3 regions of the Bacillus sp. PK6-026 genome follow, and region 1 is predicted to be linked to each of the others. Evidence: predicted binding sites of a transcription regulator. Region 1 holds the regulator's gene; each other region holds the start of a gene.

Region 1 (5,161 bases):
AGATGGTTTGTCGGCTCATCAAGAATAAGGAAGTTCGCTTTTTGGAGCATCAGCTTGGCGAGGGCAAGCCTTGCTTTTTCGCCGCCGCTTAACGCGTGTACAGGTTTTAATACGTCTTCTCCCGAAAACAGGAAGTTGCCGAGGCAGGTCCGGATATCCTTTTCATTCATTTCCGGATAATCGTCCCAAAGCTCGTCAAGCACGCGTTTTGACGACGTCAATTCAGCCTGTTCCTGGTCATAGTAGCCGATTGAGACATGGGAGCCTGTCGCGATTGTTCCCGATACCGGCTGCAGCTTTTGAATCAATGCTTTTAAAAGGGTTGACTTGCCGATTCCGTTCGGTCCGACCAGTGCAACGCTTTCCCCGCGGGTGATGTGAAAGTTCAATGAACGGAGAAGCGGGGGCTGCTCCTGATAGCTTACTGTCAAGTCTTCCACCCGCAGTACATCGTTTCCGCTTTGCCTTGTAATTTCAAAGCGGAAAGACGCCGACTTTTCATCTCCGAGCGGTTTGTCCATGATCTCCATCCGTTCAAGCTGCTTTCGTCTGCTCTGCGCCCGTTTCGTCGTCGAAGCTCTAGCCAGATTCCGGTCGACGAACTCCTGCAGCTTGGCGATTTCGTCCTGCTGCTTTTCATAAAGCTTTGTTTCCTTTTCCAGCTGTTCGGCTTTTAATTGGAGATAAGAGCTGTAGTTCCCGGTATATTTTTTGCTTTGGGACCGGCTGATCTCGTAAACTTGGGTAACCACTTTGTCAAGAAAGTACCTGTCATGGGAAACGATTAAAATCGCTCCGCTGTAATTTTGCAAATATTGTTCAAGCCATGTCAGGGTATCGATATCCAAGTGGTTTGTCGGTTCGTCCAAAATGAGGAGGTCGGGTTTTGTCAAAAGCATTTTTCCGAGGGCAAGTCTTGTTTTTTGACCTCCGCTTAAGTCCTGGACGCGGACGGAGTCGTCAAATCCCGCAAAGCCGAGCCCGTGCATGACGGATCTGACCTCTGCCTCATATTGGTAGCCGCCTTTGTCCTTGAACTCCTGCTGAAGCCTGTCATACGTCTTCATCAATGATTCAAGCATGTCCGGTCCGGCCTGCGCCATCTTTTCCTCGATCGCGCGCATTTCTTTTTCCATTTTTTTTAGAAAATCAAATACCGACAGCAATTCCTCTTTGAGCGTCAGCTTGGAATCGAGGCCGGAATGCTGGTCAAGGTAGCCCATCGTCAAATCTTTCGGCTTGATGATGTCCCCCTTTTCATATGAAAGTTTTCCTGCGATAATCTTTAGAAGAGTCGATTTTCCGGCGCCGTTGCGTCCGACGATCGCAATCCGGTCCCGAGATCTGACTTCGAGTTTTATATTCGTTAAAATCGTATCGGCTCCAAACGATTTTGAAAGTTGGTTCACTTGTAAAATCATCATGATCTTTCACCTCTTGTCTGCTATTTTAAGTGTAGCCTATCACTGCGCAGTCAGCAAACAATTAAGTGAAGTCTGGAAGATTTTAGCCAAAGAAAAAGACAGAATGAAAAAAATAGTGTATGATCGTTATAAGGAGAGTTCAGAACATGAATGAGTTTACACATTTTAATGAACAAGGCAGAGCCAAGATGGTTGATATAAGCGAAAAGGAAGCTTCAGTACGCACAGCTGCGGCTGTTTCAAGCGTGTCTATGAATCGAACAGTACATGAAAAAATCAAAAACCGGGAAATCGGAAAGGGCGATGTATTGGCGGTGGCGCAAGTGGCCGGAATCATGGCCGCAAAACAGACATCCGCCATCATCCCGATGTGCCATCCGATCGCTCTGAAAGGAGTCGACATCGCCTTTCGCTGGGAGGAGAAAGAACAGAAGAGCATCCTGCATATTCAATCTAAAGTGAAGACCAAAGGGAGCACAGGTGTGGAAATGGAAGCGTTAACTTCGGCCTCCGTATGTGCGCTGACCGTATATGACATGTGCAAAGCGGCGGATAAGGGAATGGTGATAGGACCGACCTTTCTTCTCGAAAAGACAGGTGGGAAAAACGGTGACTATAAAAGGGAAAAAGCTGATGTAGACATGGAGGATTAGTTTATGAACATGGATCATTCAAAAATTCCGCAAGCGACAGCGAAACGGTTGCCATTATATTATCGTTTTTTAAAAAACCTTCATGCATCCGGAAAACAGCGTGTATCTTCCGCTGAGCTGAGCGATGCCGTCAAAGTCGATTCTGCGACCATCCGCAGGGACTTCTCGTACTTCGGCGCGCTCGGAAAAAAAGGATACGGCTACAATGTCAATTATTTGCTGTCCTTTTTCAGAAAGACGCTTGATCAGGATGAAATGACGAACGTAACGCTCATTGGCGTGGGGAATTTGGGGACAGCCTTTCTCCATTACAATTTTATCAAAAATAATAATACAAAAATCGCCATGGCGTTTGACATCAATGAGGAAAAAATCGGAACCGAGGTCGGCGGTGTTCCCGTCTATGATCTGAATAGACTTGAAGAGCATATGACGGATGATATCCCCGTCGCCATTTTGACGGTACCGGCTCAAGCCGCACAGTCGATTACAGACAGGCTGGTGGCGCTTGGCATTAAAGGCATTCTTAATTTCACGCCGGCCCGCTTGAATGTGCCGGAACACATTCGCATTCATCATATAGATTTGGCGGTTGAACTTCAGTCGCTGGTGTATTTCATGAAACATTATTCAATGCAGGAAAAGTAAAACGGAAAACGAAAAATAAAGGAAAGGGGGCAGGCTTTATGCCAATCGGTCCTGGAAGCTTTATTTTAATTGTCGTGGTGGCGCTTTTGATATTCGGCCCGAAAAAACTTCCCGAGCTGGGAAGAGCGGCGGGAAACACGCTGAGGGAGTTTAAGAATGCGACAAAAGGTTTGGCTGACGACGATTCCGATAAAAAGAAAGAAGATCAGTAGGATAGGATGACATTTATGAAGGAAAGAGAAATGTCGCTGATAGAACATATCACAGAACTACGCAGACGGCTTGTGATCACTTTTTTCTTTTTTGTTTTATTTGTTGTGGCAGGCTTTTTATTGGCAAAGCCGCTGATTATCTATCTGCAGCAGACGGATGAAGCAAAGCTGCTGACGCTCAACGCGTTCAAGCTGACCGATCCTTTATTTGTGTACGTGCAGTTCGCGTTCATCATCGGCGCCGTCTTGACTTCGCCGCTTGTTTTATACCAGCTGTGGGCTTTCATTAGCCCGGGGCTGTATGAAAAGGAACGAAAAGTGACGCTCAGCTATATTCCGATATCGATTATTCTTTTTTTAGGCGGCATTGCCTTTTCTTACTTTATTTTATTTCCGTTTGTCGTGGACTTTATGACGAGAGTCTCAGATGATCTGAATGTCAACCAGGTCATCGGAATACACGAATATTTTCAGTTTCTGCTTCAGTTGACGCTTCCTTTTGGCTTATTGTTTCAGATGCCTGTGGTCATCATGTTTATCACAAGGCTCGGCCTCGTGACGCCGATGTTTTTGGCGAAAATCAGAAAATACGCATATTTTGTGTTGTTCGTCATCGCGGCCCTCATTACACCGCCTGAGCTTTTGTCGCATTTAATGGTCTCAGTGCCATTGCTCATTCTTTATGAAATCAGTATCGTGATTTCAAGAATATCCTACAGGCAGGCGCAAAAAACAATGATTCAAGAGGAAAATCAAGCGTTTTTGAACGACCATACTAAATAAGAGCCATTCTTTTTCAGAATGGCTCTTTTCCTTCACAAAAAAGGCTATTGATCTTTTCGTTTCATCTTGCCGGCCAGGGCGAACATTTTAAAGGAAATGCTGATATTATAGGCTGCGAAAAGCATCAGCAGGATCGTGTAAAAAGACCACATGCTTCCGGGCGAGGTTGCCGCCAGATATGTAAACAGCACACCCGTTAATAAATAAATCGCTCCCCAGAATTTAGGGCTTCTCATCATAGAAATCCTCCAATAATCATTTGCATTTTCTCGACGTGTTTCAAATATTCTTCAATAGGCTCCCGGAATGTCTGCAGTAAGACGACGAGCGTATTCATGGCGACATGGGCGAAAATAGGCACGATAATCCGGTTGGTTCTGACATATAAAAAGGAGAATGTGAATCCCATTGCTGTATAAATGAGCAGATGGCTGAAATCCAAATGGACGACCGAGAAGAGCACCGAACTGAACAAAGCGGCAATGAAAAAATTCGTTTTCTCATAGATTGCACCGAAAATGATCTTTCTGAAAATGATTTCTTCAAGAATCGGTCCGAATACAGAAGAGACAAACACCATCAGCGGCAATGCGGTGATGATTTCCATGATCCGCTGCGTATTTTCCGATTCCGGGTTGACCCCGAACAAGTACATTTCGATCGAAGCGGCAATTGACTGCGAAAACAAAGCGAGAAAAACGCCGGCTACCGCCCATCCGATTGACGCTCCAACCGATGCTTTCGGGCGGTTGCGAAGCGTCGTCTTCGGCACCGTCCGCAAAATCAGCAGCACGATAACGAGACAGAGGGTAAACGCGATGACAGACCAGACGCCTGTCAATGTAAGCTGGGCTTCAGCCTTTGGCTGTCCTTTGCCCACTCCCAAAAAGTAAAGAAGAGGCAAGCCGACAGCGGCCGACAATTGCATGAGAACGTATGCCAATATAATAAACCAGTATTGTTTTCTCAAGCTTTATGTACTCCTTTTCTAAAAATCTAATTCAGACTATGTTTATTGTAACACACTCTTTTTAAATTATAGGATGATAAGGACATGCGGAGAAATGTAAGCGCAAAAAAATTTGACCTTATCACTTGAAATTGCCTGGGAGATTCTTTATTATAAGAATTGTGTTAGCACTCACCGAGTGCGAGTGCTAAAATTACATATGAAAATATTGAGGAGGTTGTTTCATTGTTAAAGCCATTAGGTGATCGCGTTGTCATTGAGCTCGTTGAGTCTGAAGAAAAAACTGCCAGCGGAATCGTACTTCCTGACTCCGCAAAAGAAAAACCACAAGAGGGTAAAGTGGTTGCAGCCGGTTCAGGCCGTGTGTTAGAGAGCGGAGAGCGCGTTGCATTAGAAGTGAAAACAGGCGACCGCATCATCTTCTCAAAATATGCAGGTACCGAAGTGAAATATGAAGGTACTGACTACTTA
Region 2 (5,161 bases), 1.5 Mb from region 1:
ACAGCGATGCAAGCGTTCCTTTAGTATCGCGGCCGTGCATCGGATTCGCGCCTGGAGCAAACGGTTCTCCCGCCCGGCGTCCATCCGGCGTATTTCCGGTTTTCTTGCCGTAAACGACGTTTGACGTGATCGTTAAAATTGACATGGTATGAACAGACTGGCGATATGTCTGGTGCTTGCGCAGTTTTTTCATAAAGCGCTTGACAATGTCAACGGCGATCGCGTCGACGCGGTCATCATTATTTCCGTACTTAGGAAAGTCGCCTTCTGTTTCAAAATCGACGGCAATGCCGTTTTCATCGCGGACAACATTGACTTTGGCATATTTGATAGCGCTTAACGAATCGGCCACAACGCTCAAGCCGGCGATCCCGGTGGCCATCGTCCGCAAAATGTCCGTGTCGTGTAGCGCCATTTCAATTCTTTCATAGCAATATTTATCATGCATGTAGTGAATGACATTGAGCGTATTGATGTACAAGCCTGCAAGCCATTCCATCGTCTGATCGAATTTATGCATGACCTCGTCATAGTCCAGCACATCGGAAGCAACCGGAGGCATTTCCGGACCGACTTGCATTTTATGCTTTTCGTCTTTTCCGCCATTAATCGCATATAAAAGCGCTTTCGCCAAGTTGGCGCGTGCTCCGAAGAACTGCATTTGTTTGCCGATTGCCATTGCCGATACACAGCAGGCGATGCCGTAGTCATCCCCGTATTCAGGACGCATGATATCGTCATTTTCGTATTGAATCGAGCTCGTTTTAATCGACATTTTGGCACAGTAGTTTTTAAACTTTTGCGGCAGCCTGACAGACCAAAGGACGGTTAAATTTGGTTCCGGCGCCGGACCTAAATTGTCAAGCGTATGCAGGAAACGGAACGAGTTTTTCGTGACGAGTGCGCGTCCGTCGTGCGCTATTCCGCCGATTGATTCTGTCACCCACGTCGGATCGCCGCTGAACAGCTCATTGTAGTCAGGTGTGCGTGCAAATTTGACCAAGCGCAGCTTCATGACAAAATGGTCGACAAGCTCTTGGGCCTCCTGTTCTGTTAATGCGCCCGTTTTCAAATCTCTTTCGATGTATATATCAAGGAACGTGGACACGCGGCCAAGGCTCATTGCTGCTCCATTTTGCTCTTTAATGGCAGCCAAATAGGCAAAATACAGCCATTGAAATGCTTCTCTTGCATTCGCCGCAGGCTCGGAAATGTCAAAGCCATAACTTGCTGCAAGTGCTTTAAGTTCATTCAATGCCCGGATTTGTTCTGACAATTCTTCACGAAGGCGGATGTTTTCTTCAGACATCACGCGAGAGGTGCCGGCCGCATCTTTTTTCTTTTCATCGATCAGGAAGTCCACGCCGTAAAGCGCCACTCTCCGGTAATCGCCGATGATGCGCCCGCGCCCGTAAGCATCAGGCAGTCCGGTAATGATTCCGACCTTTCGGGCGAGTTTCATTTCGTCCGTATACGCGTCAAACACGCCTTGGTTATGGGTTTTGCGGTAATCGGTAAAGATTCTTTCCACTTCTTCATTCAATTCAAAACCATAGGATTCACATGCTTGTTTCGCCATGCGAATGCCGCCGAAAGGCTGAAGCGACCGTTTAAACGGCTCATCGGTTTGAACGCCGACGACTTTTTCCAAGTCTTTGTCCAAATAGCCGGGACCGTGCGAGGTAATCGTTGAGACGATCTCTGTATCCATATCGAGGACGCCTCCGTTTTCACGCTCTTTTTTTGTCAAGTCCATTACGTGATCCCATAATGCCGATGTAGCTTCCGTCGGAGGTTCGAGAAACGATTCGTCACCTTGATATGGCTCAAAGTTCGAGAGAATAAAATCGCGGACATTGACTTCTTTTTGCCAAACGTTTGTGGTGAAACCTTTCCATTGTTCCATTTAAATCCCCCTCTTTTCAAGTTGAAATGATATAACAGTTGTTGCATTTATATCTTATGTTTAATATAACAGTTTTGAATGTGATAAAAATCACATATTTTGTGAAATAGTTAACAAATTTAAGAAAGTTCTTTGAACATCGCGTTTTTCCTAATATAGGATGTTGTTTGAAGCAATTTTCTTATTTGAATCTGTATTATAATAAAGTCAAATAAAATGAAAACTGTTATATAAAAAAACCGGCTAAACAGCCGGCTTGCGCAGAAGTATTTATCATCAGTCGAGGGATACGAACTGATTGCCGAATGCTTCGATAGTGCTTTTCAAGACATAGCTGCCTCGGGGGAGCTGGTGAAATTCATAGCACCCTTTCGAATCGACCGCTTTTGTCTGCAGTAAAACGCCTGACAAATCATAAACATGAATGTAATGGTCCTCTTTTTTAAGTTGGCTTTTGAGATGTTCCGGGATTTCCCCGGCAATCGTGTACTCCGCTTCTGACGTTTTCTTTTCACCGATTTGTTCGAGGATTTCCAGGTCCAGCCCCTGCTCTTTTCGATGATTTTTGCAGGACCGCACTGCTCTTTTTTGTGTCTCGAATGTTTGATACAGGTTTTCGATCGACCTCATGTGAAAGCTGATATCCCAATGTTTCATAGCTTTTTGAAACGCTTGGCGCCCCAATTTTTGCCGGGTTTTGTCATCGTCGAGCAGCAGGCGCAGCTTTTCAGTAAGCGCTTCGCTGTCTGCCGGGGGAACAAGCAATCCGTTCGCACCGTCATCAATGATTTCTTTTACCCCGCCTACGTTTGTCGCCAGCACAGGTTTTGCGGAGAACTGCCCTTCCAGGATGACGAGCGGAAATGTATCGTGAAGCGACGGCAAAACAATGACATCACTAATATTCATTAAGTCAGGTATATCTTTTCGCTTTCCGAGAAAAGAGACCGCCGACGCGATACCGAGCTTTTCGGACAGGCTTTGCAGAGTTTCGAGCTCCGGACCCTCGCCTGCGAGAAGGCAGTGAAAATCATCCCTTTCGCACCGCAGTTTATAAAGCGCTTCGATCAAATAGCGGTGTCCTTTCACCGGAACGAGCCGCGCCGGACAGAGAATGATCTTTTTTCCTTGATGCGGGAGGTTTTTAGGGAGATTATTTTTCTTTTCGATAAAGGGTGTTTTTACAATTCCATACGGGATGACTCGGATGTTCGAAGGCGTCACACCAATTTGAATCAGCTCGTGTTTCAGCCATTCGCACGGAACGGCCACAACGTCTCCAGACATTGCGCCCAAACATTCTTCGATTTTCATGTATTGCTGTTCCTGGCCGCTTTTCTCGTCAAATTCCCCGGTAATCTTTGCTTCATGATATTTAAAGTTATGGAGGGACACGATTAAAGGCGTGTGCTGAGGTTTGGAACGGGCCAGTGCTCTTGCCGTCATAAAATCGTGGCAGTGGATCAAATCATACTTCTTAAGATCAAACTGTTTAACAGCTTGTTCCAAACTGTAGCGCTCCATTTCACGCCAATATATCCACAGGGGATATTTTTCGGTATAAGCTGTTTGAAGACGGTGAATCAGCTCATGTTTTAACCGGTGTTTATCGGCCGGCTGCTGATCGGCGACCTGAATGTTGAGCCATCGGGTATCGTGCGACATTAAATCGACAGAATGCCCTTCTCCTTCCAAGCTTTTTCTAAGGATATCAATATAGGTAGACGGGCCGTTTGTATGTGGAGAGTATCGATAATAAGCCAGCAAAATGTTCATATATTTCCCCCTGCCTGCTGTTAAACTTATTGAAATGAAATCTCTTAGCATTATATGGCCTCAGCTGAAAAAAGTACGAAGTGAATGGAAAGCCTTTTCAATAAAGAAAACCCATTGCCTTAAGCAATGGGAGCTGTCATGAAGAAGCTAATATTTGAACGATTTTATCTTCAATATCCTTTCCTTTTTCATCATCCACGAGCTGATTGAGAAGAATGGAGAAAATCAATGTCTCGCCGCTTGCAGTATCGATATAGCCCGATAAGGTACTGACGGTTGAAAGAGAGCCTGTTTTCGCTCTGACTTTGCCTTTTAGAGCCGGGTCTTTCAGCCGGTTTCTTAATGTGCCGCCGACCATTCTGTCGCTTTCTCCCGCAACCGGGAGTGAACGGGTAAACGACGGAAACCATTTCTCTTCTTGAACGGAATACAATAGCTTTGTGATCTGGTCGGCAGAAATCAAATTGATATGCGAGATGCCTGAGCCGTCTCTGAGAACGATCTTCTCTGTGTCCATTCCAAATCCCTGCAGTTCTTTATTCAACACTTCCAGACCTTGATCCCAGCTTCCTTCACGGCTCGCGGCTTTTCCCATTTCCTTGATCAGTGTTTCGCCATGGCCGTTGTTGCTGAGCTTCATAAAGGGGATCATCAGCTCTGAAAGCGGCATGGATTGATGTGCGGTGATGCGGCGCGCTTTTTTTGGCGCTTTGCCGGTTTTAGTCTCTCCCAGGATTCGAATGCCTTGTTGCTGTAAAGCCTGTTTAAATAAATCGAGTGCATATTCTGACGACTCCCAAACCGCAACCCATTGTCTGACCCTTGAAGCGCCTTGTGGAATCGTCCCTTTGATTTGGATGGTATTTCCGCCGTGTTCCCTTTTAATCGTGATATCTTTTTTTCCGTCTGCAGCAACGGTCTTGGCACCGTTTTCGATTTTGACATGATTAGTTTGCGGAGTAAGCGATACAACGGGTTTTTTCCCGGTTTTGCCGTCAGGATTCACGTCGATGATGACCGTTCCGGCATCATAGTCTTCGTTTGGCGAAGCTGTTAAAGCCGAGATCTGCGCTCCGTAGTATGCGTCTTCATCGCTCCAGGAAAGGTCTTGAGAGTAGCGGACCTCATCATACCAGGAATCATCGCCGACCAAGTCTCCCCGGATGACAGTGATCCCTTGTTTTCGGAGTGCCTTGGCCATTTGCTGAAAATCGGCTTTCAAAAGCGTCGGATCGCCTTTTCCTTTTAGATAAAGGCTGCCTTTGAGTGTGCTCGCGGATCGTGCGCCGTCTGTCATCACCTCTGTGGGAAAGGTATAGTCCTCACCCAGGACGGAAAAGGCAGCTGCTGCCGTTAAAAGCTTCAGATTGGACGCCGGTCTCATCCGTGTATCGCCCATATGGCCGTATATCATTTTCCCGCTTTCTGCGGACCTGACGCTGATGCCTGCGAGCGCTCCTTTTAAATCAGGCTCGGTCT
Region 3 (5,161 bases), 1.5 Mb from region 1:
AATGTTTTCCCGCTTTCAGAAAATGAAGCCTCAAGCTGGGCGCGGATCTTACTTTCTTCCTGCTGCAAAATCTCAAAATAAAGCTCCTCTTTCGAGTCGAAAAATGTATAAAATGAGCCTTGGGCAATTCCGGCCGAGGCTGTTAGCTCACCAACGCTCGTTTTTTTTCAATCCAAGCTGCGCAAAAAGCTCTCTTCCGCTTTGCACTAAAGCTGAGCGTATCGCTTCCTTTTCTTTTTCGGTAAATTTCGGCATGTCAGTCTCTCCTTGATTTATAAACATATGAATATTTTTATTTTATATTCATATAATGCAATGAGACCGTCTTTTTGTCAATGCATTTTGGTTCAAATTTACCACAATATTTTCATTTGCCCGTCAAATTTAAAGCAAAAAAAAGCACCACTTATAGTTTAAACTATAAGTAGCGCTTCATTTCCATTAATAAGCAAGGCTGAACAGACCTTTAATATGAGTCAGATAACGGACGTTGCTCGCTTCTTTCATCAATGAAGCAGGCAGGCCTTTAAGAGATGTACTGTTCGCGCCGATAACGGCAACTGCGTCTTTGCGGCCAAGGCTTGCAAGCGTGCCTGAGTTGACAGGGCTGAATGTTTCCATTGATTTGTTTTCTAAGTATGCATACAGGTTGTAGCCGATCAGCTCGCCCATTTGCCAAGCGATTTGAGCTGTCGGAGGGTACGGACGGCCATCCGGACCGAAGACAACGGCGCTGTCTCCTGCAACAAATACGTCTTCATGTGATGTAGATTGAAGGAAATCGTTTACAGTTGCGCGTCCGCGGTTCACTTCAAGACCTGACTCGCCGATCAGCGGATTGCCTTGAACACCGCCGGTCCAGACAAATGTATTTGTGACGATTTTTTGCCCGTCTTTCAAATCAACAACGTTTCCTTCTACATTTGTGACAGGCAGTCCTGTCAAGAATTCAACGCCGCGTTTTTCAAGGCTCTTTGTCGCACGTTCGATCAGCTCATCCGGAAGAACCGGCAGGATTTTCGGACCGGCTTCAACAAGCTTCAGCTTGATTTCTTTCGGATCGACACCGTAGCTTCTCGCAAGGTTCGGCATGATATCGGCGAGTTCACCGACAAGCTCGACGCCTGTTAGTCCGCCGCCGCCGATTAGGATCGTAGCATCCGCTTCGTTTTTCGTTTTAGCGTATTCGCGCACGCGCTCTTCAACATGCTTGAAGATCTTGTTTGCATCGTTTGCAGATTTGAGCACCATGCTGTTTTCTTGAAGGCCAGGAATGCCGAAGTAAGCAGTGACAGAACCAAGACCGACGACAAGCGCGTCATACGTCAGGGTAGAGCCGTCAGAAAGAGCGACTTCTTTTTTGTCAACTGAGAACGAGTTGACTTTGGCGATTTTAAGATCGATGTCTTTTCCTTTGAAAAGCTTTGCAAGCGGCATCGCAATGGCCTGTTCTGACACGTTGCCCGCAGCAAGGCGATGCAGTTCTGTGATGATTTGATGTGTCGGGTATTGGTTAACCACTGTGATTTTTGCTTCTTCTTTTGTGTAGTGTTTGCGAACTGTTAAAGCAGACAGTAATCCGCCGTAACCAGCGCCTAAAATGACGATATGTTTTGACATCGTGAATCCTCCGTCCTTATTCTGAATGTATAGTGATTATTTTTGTTTTTCGCGTTCTGACATGATTTGCAGGTAGCTTTGAACAAAGCGGAACATCTTTTGGGCCTGCGGATCTTTAAGCATTTTCAGCAAACCGAAAAGTCCGATGACTTCATTGCTTTCGTCAGCGCGGTCTTTTGCTTCAATGGCGGTAGCCGCGATTTCTTTTGCCGTATCTTTGACAGGCTCAAGAATTTCTGTGATGGCACCGACCGTATCATTTTTTAATACTTCATCAGTTGCAACGGATTGTGCGAAATCGTAAGACTTTGTCAAAATGTTGACCAGTTCTGTCAGCTTTGGAAGCTGGTCGACTAAAACAGTCAAAGACTCCTGTACTTCAGGTTTTAGCAGTTGATCGATAAGATCGCGTTGGCTTTGGCTTACAGATTCGTTTGTTTGATCAGCTGTTTGATCGATTGTTTCCGGCATAACCAATTCTCCTTTTCAATAAGCGATGTGCTGTTTTTTGAAGGAACCCCTTTTTCACAGTTTGTGAATTTGTGCACAAACAAGTCCGCAAAAAGGTTCTCCCCTTTTGTGTTTGTTTTGCTGTTTTCAGTCTGGAATTCCCGAAAACCCGCAATCTCAAAACACGCTGTATTTTTTACTACTAAATGATAACACTTTTTGAACAAAAAATGAACGTGATTGTTTCGGAAATGAAATAAAATCATAGAAAACTTTATATATAGGGCTTCTTTCATCCCTTTCATTTCCTATATTGTGTCTTTTTTTACGAAACGTCCCATTCACACGTCATGATAGAGTCGTGCGAACATTTCCTAGAAACGCATCTAGTTTACATAATGAAATTATCGTTATCTCGGTTAATCTTCATCTTTAACATCCGGATCTTCGGGGATGGGTTCGTTCAGAACGGATTCCGCCCACTCTTTATACTTTTCCATCTGTTCCATATGGGTATTGAATTGATCTTTGTTGATTAAATGCTGCTGTCCGTCGAAGACGGTGCGAATTTTCTTTTCTCTCACAAGCTGTTCAACATATGCTTCTGAAAGCGTTAAATATTCTGCGGTTTCCTTTATCGTCAAGTACATGTTTTAGTTCCTCTCGTTTTGATTTAGGCGAACGTTGCGATTTTAGGATCATACGATAAGATATATCAGTTTAGATGATGGAGGCCTATTTCTATGTATTCAAAATGGAATTCTGAAACGTCTTATCCGCCTTCAGCCCCGCACATGCACACCGGCCAATCTTCTCAGCAGATGAATCAAAGGCTGAAAAATCTCGAAGATCAAATGGAATTGCTGATCAAACTCATGGAATGCAACAATCAGCTGCTGCGTTCAATTGAAGAGCAGCAAAACCGCGTCTGCGCGGCCGGCGGAGGTTCGGTTATCGTCAGAATGTGAGTTTTTGGTCTTAAAATAAAAAGAGGAAGGACGTGTCCTTCTTCTTTGTCTGCAAGCCTTATCCAGTATACTACAGATTTTTTTGCGCTGAAAGGCCGGCAATTTCATCGTATGTTTGACGATTTTCCAATGTTGACAAATCGCCTGCCGGCTCGTTCAAATAGGCAGCTCTGATCAGCCGTCTCATCACTTTTGCATTTCTCGTCTTCGGCAGACCGCTGACAAAGTAAACCGCTTTTGGCTTGATCGCTTTACCGATCGCGTCAGAGGCGAGGTTCAGCAAATCATCTTTTAGTTTTTCCGACGGCTTTTCCGACTGTGTGAGGACGACAAAGCAGACGGCAGCCTGACCTTTGAGCTGATCCGGAACGCCGATAACGCCTGCTTCCGCCACCGCTGGATGGCCGACCAGTACGGACTCTATTTCGGCGGGCCCGATCCTTTTCCCAGCAGTATTGATCACATCATCAGAACGTCCGCTGATCGTCCAGTAGCCGTTTTCATCACGTTTTGCCCAATCGCCATGCACCCAGACGTCAGTCCAGCGGCTCCAATATGCTTTTTCATATCTGGAAGGCTCCTTCCAAAAACCGTTCGTCATGCCGACCCACGGCTTTGTCAGGACAAGCTCCCCGACTTCATTGACGACTTCCTCCCCTTTTTCGTTGAAGACATTGGCCGCCATGCCAGGCAGAGGCGAATTAAACGTCATCGGCGTGATTGGCCGCAGGAGCACATTGCCCAAAATGCCGCCTGAAATTTCCGTTCCTCCTGAATAATTAAAAATAGGAATCCGCTCTTTTCCAGCATGGCGGAACAGCCATATCCACGGTTCATAATTCCATGGTTCTCCCGTTGAGCCGATTGCCTTCAGACTGCTCAGGTCGCATTGATGAAGAAAATTTTCGCCGTGCTGCATCAGTGAGCGAATGAGCGTCGGAGAGACGCCGAGATGCGACACCTGGTGTCTGCTGACAAGCTCCCACAGCCGACTCGGGGCCGGGAAATCCGGTGCTCCGTCATACAGCAAAACTGCCGCTCCGTTTATGAGTCCCCCGAATATTAAAAACGGTCCCATCATCCAGCCCATGTCTGTAAACCAGAAAAACGTGTCCCCTTGTTTGACATCCATCCCGAAGCCCGCATCAAATGCAGCTTTCAGCGGAAAACCGGCGTGGGTATGAACCGCTCCCTTCGGTTGTCCTGTCGTGCCTGATGTGTAAAGCAGCATGAGCGGATCTGAACTGTCCATTTCTTCTGTCATCTGGAGAGGATCGCTTTTCATCAATTCATTCCAGTCTATATCTCTCTTATGATTCCAATCTTGTTCGCCATCGTGAAGCCGGCAGACGACAACTTTTTGGACAGTGAGGGCGCGGTCTGCTGCTTTGTCAGCTTCTTTCTTCATACAGACCTTCTTTCCCCTTCGCAAAAAGGCATCTGCCGTGACAAGAATTTTTGCTCCGGCAGCGCTGAGTCTCGCGGCTGCCGCATGGGCCCCGTAGCCTGAAAAAACCGGGGAGAATACCGCGCCGATTTTAGCGGCGGCAAGCATGGCGATGACCGTTTGCGGGATCATCGGCATGTAAATCGCAATGACATCCCCTTTTGATATGCCTTGTTTTTTAAAGCCTGCTGCCGCACGGGCGACTTTTTGATGTAAAGAAGAATAGGTGATCCGTTCTGTTTTTCCGTCTTCACTTTCCCAGATGAGGGCTGTCCTCTCGGCCGTATCAGGCTGTCGGGACCATTTTTCCACGGCGCTGCAAACGGCATTTAAGCGTCCGCCGGAAAACCATTTCGGCCATTTTATGCCTTTATCGAGATTCAATGTTTGGCTGTACCGCTTGTACCAGCTGATGCCGAGCGCTTTTTCGGCCTCTTCCCAGAACCAGGCGATATCGTCTGTACTTGCTTTCAAAAAATCATCATAGTCGGAAAAACCGAGAGCTGTCATCCATTGAAACAGCCGGGTCGCTTTTACAAATTCCGGATCAGGCTGCCAAACCGCTTTTTCGGCCATACCGTTTCCCCCTTTTCGTTTCATTGGCCTTTAGACGGGATAAACAGGATGCTTCCGTTCCGTAAATATCATGTATTTGGTCATATATGCATTCAGCCGT

Evidence for each region. Region 1 encodes Rex, which represses fermentation and respiration genes when NADH is low (regulators of the CRP and FNR family bind a similar motif). Its sites were predicted from a motif close to TTGTGAAATATTTCACAA; they were not measured.
Region 2: a site for Rex is predicted at 2,006-2,023, ahead of pflB (formate C-acetyltransferase). Genes of this name have one in related genera too.
Region 3: a site for Rex is predicted at 2,153-2,170, ahead of M1D59_RS10940 (helical membrane plugin domain-containing protein). Genes of this name have one in related genera too.

What each region holds. Positions count from the first base shown of each region.
Region 1 covers NZ_CP096418.1:640,513-645,673, forward strand. The annotation lists gene M1D59_RS03215 (ABC-F family ATP-binding cassette domain-containing protein) at 1-1,424, opposite strand, end outside; gene moaC (cyclic pyranopterin monophosphate synthase MoaC) at 1,571-2,077, shown strand; gene M1D59_RS03225 (redox-sensing transcriptional repressor Rex) at 2,081-2,725, shown strand; gene M1D59_RS03230 (twin-arginine translocase TatA/TatE family subunit) at 2,764-2,937, shown strand; gene tatC (twin-arginine translocase subunit TatC) at 2,944-3,720, shown strand; gene M1D59_RS03240 (YdiK family protein) at 3,765-3,956, opposite strand; gene M1D59_RS03245 (CPBP family intramembrane glutamic endopeptidase) at 3,956-4,690, opposite strand; gene groES (co-chaperone GroES) at 4,916-5,161, shown strand, end outside.
Region 2 covers NZ_CP096418.1:2,110,906-2,116,066, forward strand. The annotation lists gene pflB (formate C-acetyltransferase) at 1-1,906, opposite strand, end outside; gene M1D59_RS10905 (glycosyltransferase family 4 protein) at 2,183-3,682, opposite strand; gene dacB (D-alanyl-D-alanine carboxypeptidase/D-alanyl-D-alanine endopeptidase) at 3,819-5,161, opposite strand, start outside.
Region 3 covers NZ_CP096418.1:2,118,879-2,124,039, forward strand. The annotation lists gene M1D59_RS10930 (hypothetical protein) at 1-68, opposite strand, end outside; gene M1D59_RS10935 (NAD(P)/FAD-dependent oxidoreductase) at 442-1,620, opposite strand; gene M1D59_RS10940 (helical membrane plugin domain-containing protein) at 1,657-2,091, opposite strand; gene M1D59_RS10945 (excisionase family DNA-binding protein) at 2,490-2,720, opposite strand; gene M1D59_RS10950 (hypothetical protein) at 2,814-3,038, shown strand; gene M1D59_RS10955 (AMP-binding protein) at 3,109-5,061, opposite strand; gene M1D59_RS10960 (acyl-CoA carboxylase subunit beta) at 5,092-5,161, opposite strand, start outside.